Regions from separate parts of the Bacillus cereus group sp. BfR-BA-01316 genome, predicted to be linked through region 1. Evidence: riboswitches for the same ligand, from Rfam matches in the RefSeq annotation. Region 1 holds a riboswitch; the other holds the start of a gene.

Region 1 (3,217 bases):
TTCCTCCTTGGGGGATGGTTTATATAAAAGATAAGGAATTATCTGCGTGTTCTTATAATAATTGATTGTTGTGAAATCTATTTGAACTTCATATGAAAATCCCGTTTATTTTCTGACAACTTTGTGAACAAAAAAGAAAGGCCGATTAAAAATATTTAATCGACCTTTCTACTTCTTACAACATATTTATTAATATTTCAGGTCTTCCCCAATTCATTTCTTCACAAACGAATCTAAGTTTTTCTTCATCCATTGTGTGTAACCCTTCTTCTAATGAACATGAGATTGGAACTTCACAGTGAATTTGTGCTAATTGTAATGAAATATTTAAGTTCTCTAAATCACTTTCAATCTTTGTGCGCTGCGCTTTTGTTAATGATGCTATATTTTCTAGTACAGCCGATACTGTTCCATATTCTTGAATAAGCTTATACGCTGTTTTTTCACCAATACCTTTTACACCCGGATAATTATCACTTGTATCTCCCATGAAAGCTTTCGCATGCACGATTTGCCAAGGTTCTACACCTTTCTCTTCCATGATTTTTTCCGGTGTGTAATACTCGTAATTTCCAATTCCTTTACGAAGAAGCATAACTGTAACATTCGTATCAACAAGTTGAAGTAAATCTGTATCACCTGTCAAAATATAAACTTCCGCTTCATTGCAATATTGTTTTGCAAGCGTACCGATACAATCATCCGCTTCATAACCTTTCATACCGATTACAGGCATAGATAATTTCGCAGTTATTTCTTGCACTAAATCAAATTGCGGAATTAATTCTTCCGGCGGTGCTGCACGATTTGCTTTATAATTCGAGAAAGATTCCGTTCTAAATGTCGTACTTCCCATATCCCAGCACGTTACAATGTGCGTTGGTTCGATTGCTTGTGTTGCTGTTAATAAATGCTTCATATAACCATGAATCCCATTCGTCGGGGTACCATCTTGTCGTTTCATAAATTGTCCATATACACTTGTTGCGTAAAAAGCACGAAATAATAGTGCCATACCATCAACTAATAATACTTTTTTCATAATTCCTCTCCTACTAACAAAAAATAATAACCTCACGTTATCACGTAAGGTTATATATAGATTACCATTCTACGTTTTTGTTCAACTTTGTCTATTATACATTGTTTTTGTATATTTAGCATCATTAACACATTAAGACATTCTACCGCAACAAGTATGAAGTATTCCTGAATACGTATTTTTACCTGTCGAAACAACTACAGCCTTTGCATTTCCGCCAACAATATACGTACCTTTGAAACATACATTTTCAAGTTCAAGTGGATTATAGTCTTTCATCCGTTTTAATGGAATAAATCGTTTACGTTCAAGATGGTAGCAACTTTCAAATTTCTCAATACTAGCATCGTTTCCTGTCAGCATAGATTCATTTACTAATAAACCATTTGCATAAGTAATACGTACATCTGCTGGCACTGTATCGCCCTCTGAAAGAAAAATCATATCTCCAGGTACAAGCTCTTGTACTGGTAATTTCATCATTTTCAGTTCACTGTTTAGCCCTGTTACGCTACAACCAGCTACTCTAGAAACAGTAACTGTTTCACATTGTAATTCATCACGCACATTTTGTTTTGAAAGACCTGGGATCATTCCACTTAGCTTCATCATTACTTCCGCAATACGCACTCTTTTTGAAGTTAATTCATTTCGGCCATATACTTGAATACGCTTTTGTGCCTCTTTCATAGATAGTCCGTCTCTTGTTGTTTTAAAATACGCAAATACAGATTTTACATCTCTTGTTGCGATTTCAATTAATAGATCTTTATTTTTTTGAAGCATTGTTTGTTCTTTCATTGCTTTTTTACTTAATTTATACGGAGTGTTACCCACACTTTTATTTACATATAACATATTATCGTCTCCTCCTTTACAACATAGGAAGAAACGCTTTGTTTCTCAATTTATCCACTTCACCGTGAAAGTGTCTAGCGCTTAAATACTCGAATAAACGCTACATTATGATAAATATAGAGGGAGGAACAAGTCGTTTCCTGCCTACATCATATATTTTTGATTTGAAGTATATGGGTAACGGAACCGAGTCAGAATTTGACATGCTCCTCACCTCCTCTTTAATTTTTTAGTTATAATCTATACTATGAAATTACTCATAGCTTGCTAACAAAAAAGACCCTTACTCATAAGAGAGCAAAGGTCATTGCATACACAAATAAGCGATTCCTAATATAATACAATTAGAAATCTACGGACCTCTCCCTCGCCGAGTTTTAGCACTGTATAGCATAGGTTCATTACCAGCTACGTTAAGAAAAACCTTAATTCGATCATTCCTGTTGACCCATTGGCGTCTCTCGACATTTTTGGGCAGTAGCATTTCTCTATACAGGAGCCTCACCTAACAGAGACTTATTTTAATTACATAGAAAATGTTACTCTTATTTAAAATAGATGTCAACACTTTGTATGGAAACTTTTCCTTATTACAACAACTATCTCGAGTTTAGTACACTAATACGCATCCTGCTCAGCGTTCGGCTACATAAATTAATTGAACACATATTGCAAAAAATTAGCACATGAAAAATAAAACCCTTACGTTAAAATGTAAGGGTTTTAATATGTTACACAACCAGCAATTACAATTCCGATGGAAAGTGATAAAAACATAAAGAAAAGACCAACTGCTTGATTATCTTCTTCAAGGCTTTTATTAATATTAAAACGTGGTGTAAGCCATTCCGCTAAATAAAAGACAATAATTTGAGCTAATATCCCAACAGCTCCCCATGAAACCATATCAAGAATTGAAATAGAATTAGCAGCCGTTGAATATAAAACGATAGCAAGACCAAGTAGTCTTCCTCCAAGTACATAGCTTACCGCTTTATTCCCTTGAGCCATTAACTTAAATTCCTTAACTTTCGTTGTCACTTCCATAAGAAAAAGACCGATACACAAAAGTGCAAGTGATACTGCTAAATATAGTAAAAAATTAATCATTTATTTTCCTCCTTCTTAATACCTACCGGTAAATAATATGATTCATTTCCCGTAATTTTTTCTCCAGCACGTATACCGATGCTGCTCGCTTTTCCAGCAATTAAAAACGCCCCAAACACGTACGACAGCTTCTCAATTCCTTTTTCAGTCTCCAAAAATAAAACTGGAAGCTCTGTATATTTCTGGAATATGGGAAGTGACGATTTA
Region 2 (3,217 bases), on a different contig from region 1:
CACTTCTTTACAAACTTTTCTTGTAACAATTTCGTTATCGCCCGTTAAGATTTTCACTTGTACGCCGTGTTTATGCAATGCTTGAATTGCAGAAGCAGCAGATGGTTTAGGCGGATCTAAAAAGCCGATATATCCAGTAAGGATCATAGCGGATTCATCTTGTACTGCATAAGCTTTATGATAAGGTTTGTTATCTTTCTTGTATGCTACAGCAATGACACGCATTCCTTCACTGTTTAAAGTTTCGCTAAGATGTTTTACATTTGCTCTCATTTCTTCAGTAAGAGGGACAATTTGTCCATCCACTTCAGTGTAATTACAAATTGATAAAATTTCTTCTACGGCACCTTTACAAACCATTGTATGTTCACCTGAAATATCTTTCACAATAACAGACATGCGACGACGAGCGAAATCGAATGGAATTTCATCTAGCTTTTGAAAAATTGATGGATCAAACTTATGGTTTTCCTCTGTATGTTCAATGACAGCTTTATCTATTAAATTTTTCAATCCAGTTTGATAGAAGCTATTTAAATATGCAAATTGTAAGACGCGATTGCATTCATTTCCATTAGGATCTAAATGACGAACAAGGACGACTTTATCTTCTGTTAAAGTTCCAGTTTTATCCGTGCAAAGGATGTTCATAGCACCTAAGTTTTGAATAGAGTTTAGCTGTTTTACAATTACTTTTTGTTTAGACATGTTCACGGCGCCTTTAGCTAAATTAGCAGTTACAATCATTGGTAACATTTCAGGTGTAAGACCAACTGCAACGGCAATAGCAAAGAAGAAAGCTTCTTGCCAATCTCCTTTTGTGAATCCATTAATGAGAAGGACGATGGGCGTCATAATAAGCATGAATGTGATTAAGAGCCAACTTACTTTGTTTACGCCTTTATCAAAGCTTGTTTCTGCACGTTTTCCGATAACCTTTTTTGCTAAAGAGCCGAAATACGTATCCGTACTAGTTGAAACAACAACAGCTTTTGCGCTACCGCTAACAATATTTGTACCCATAAAGCAAAGGTTTTCCATATCGAGCGGATTGTAATTTTTTTTCATGTTTTTCGGTAATATATGTTTATTTTCCGTATGGTAGCAGTTCTCGTATTTTTCTACAGGAAGTGCTTCTCCTGTTAAAGAAGATTGATTAACAAATAAATCTTTAGCGGATAAAATACGCACATCAGCTGGAACGATATCACCGGCTGAAAGTGAAATAATATCGCCAGGCACAAGTTCTTCAATTGGAATTTCCATTGTATGATTACGGTTTAAATTGGTTACGTTTTTTGTTTCATGTATAAATCCATCTATTCTAAAGACGCTCGCGGTTGTTCGAACCATAGCCTTTAACTTATCTGCCGCTTTCTGAGAGCGAAATTCTTGTAGAAAGCGAATCGTTGCACTTAGCAGTACCATTACAGATACGACAATTGTTCCTTGTATGTCATCTGTGAAAAAAGAGAGTGCTCCAAGAGCTAATAAAACAAAAATAAATGGATTTTTAAATGCCAGCAGAAATTGAATGTACCACGGCAATGCTTTATTATGAGCGATTTCGTTCGGACCATATAAAGAAAGTCTACGAGACGCTTCTTGTTTAGAGAGTCCATCTTGTGTTGTTTCTAAGAGTTTTAACGCGGAGTGTACATCCTGTGTTGCAACTTCCACTAATAATTCGTTATTTGCTTGCATGCTATCTTGATCGTAAGCATGCTTTGTTTCTTGTCTTTGTAAATTTAACATCGGTAGTTCCTCCTCTTTCATGAAGGAGGAAACAATCTGTTACTCGACTATTTAAAATTGGGAGGAACAGCTTCTTTCCTACCTACATGATAAAATATAAGTGTAAAACATATGGGTATCTGGGCCGAATCATCACTTGCCACTGTTCCTCACCTCCGTACAATTTAATAGTTTCTGAATATGCTATGTTTGTTTCATAGTAAGGTGCATAAAGACGTAAAAAGACCTTTACTCACAACGAGTAAAGGTCTGAATTCGCAGTCAAAAAGAGTCAACAACAAAGACTGTTATTAAACATAGATAAAAACAGTTTTTGTGTATGACAAAACATACGCACCTCTCCCTCGTTGAGTTTTAGCACTGTATAGCATAGGTACTGAAACCAGCTACGTTAAGAAAGGCCTTCATTCCGACCTTTCCTGTTGACCCATTGGCGTCTCTCGACATTTTTGGGCAGCAGCGTTTCTCTATACAGGAGCCTCACCTAACAGAGACCATATTCAATTACATGTTGAATGTTAGCACTGAAATTTTATAGTGTCAATATCTATTTAATCTGTTTTTTTGAAAAATTAAATAGATTCGTGATGACTATATAGTATGAAATAAGATGTGTTTTTTTGTAAATAAGGTGGGAAAATAATTTAATGAATATAAATAAAAAGCACTGATTATACAGTGCTTTTATTATAGATTATGAGATTGTAGGATTTTCAAAAATAACAATCTCTGAGCTATTTGTTGTTGAAACGCGTTGTGCGTAATATGTTAAAGCTGAAGAAATATATGTTGGTAACGTCTCATTTGTATGTGATGTTGTATATTCATGAATTAATTCTTTTAAAGTCGTCCACTCTAGTTGTGCTGGGTGATCAGAAACGAAAGAACTTACCCAGCGATCAAATGAAGATGAAAAATCAGTTTGTAAACGAAATACTTCTTTCATAATAAAACGCTCCCTTTATATGTGATATAGTTATATTACTACAAAACGCGAACGATTGTTAAGTTTTTATTTTGAATGTTCGTGTTGTATAGTTGTCTAGATGATTGGTTATGTAAATTCAATTTGCCATTTGAAATAACATTCCGTAAGATGAAAGATAGATTATATAAAGAGCTGGAGGAAAGAAAGTGGAATTTGTATTTTTAGGAACTGGTGCAGGTGTTCCTTCAAAAGGAAGGAACGTTTCAGCAATTGCCTTACAATTGTTAGAAGAACGAGGGCAAACGTGGCTATTTGACTGTGGTGAAGCGACTCAGCATCAAATTTTACATACATCTGTACGCCCAAGACGCATTGAAAAAATATTTATTACTCATTTACATGGAGATCACATTTTTGGTTTGCCGGGTTTATTAGGGAGCCGTTCTTTCCAAGGGGGAACGACGCCGTTAACAGTGTACGGCCCAAAAGGAATTAAACAATTTATTGAAGTAGCATTATTAGTAAGTACGACAC

Evidence for each region. Region 1 has a riboswitch for magnesium ahead of MR071_RS04660 (P-type ATPase actuator domain-containing protein). Riboswitches for the same ligand answer to the same signal wherever they lie in the genome.
Region 2: another riboswitch for magnesium. It lies ahead of mgtA (magnesium-translocating P-type ATPase); the one in region 1 lies ahead of MR071_RS04660 (P-type ATPase actuator domain-containing protein).

The regions. Positions count from the first base shown of each region.
Region 1 covers NZ_JAKUGX010000004.1:21,266-24,482, reverse strand. Annotated here, with positions in the region: gene MR071_RS04665 (5'-3' exonuclease) at 176-1,042, opposite strand; gene MR071_RS04660 (P-type ATPase actuator domain-containing protein) at 1,175-1,900, opposite strand; M-box (ykoK) riboswitch at 2,255-2,420, opposite strand; gene MR071_RS04655 (DUF350 domain-containing protein) at 2,624-3,010, opposite strand; gene MR071_RS04650 (glutathionylspermidine synthase family protein) at 3,007-3,217, opposite strand, start outside.
Region 2 covers NZ_JAKUGX010000002.1:16,289-19,505, reverse strand. Annotated here, with positions in the region: gene mgtA (magnesium-translocating P-type ATPase) at 1-1,755, opposite strand, end outside; M-box (ykoK) riboswitch at 2,087-2,254, opposite strand; gene MR071_RS01700 (DUF3932 family protein) at 2,450-2,701, opposite strand; gene rnz (ribonuclease Z) at 2,890-3,217, shown strand, end outside.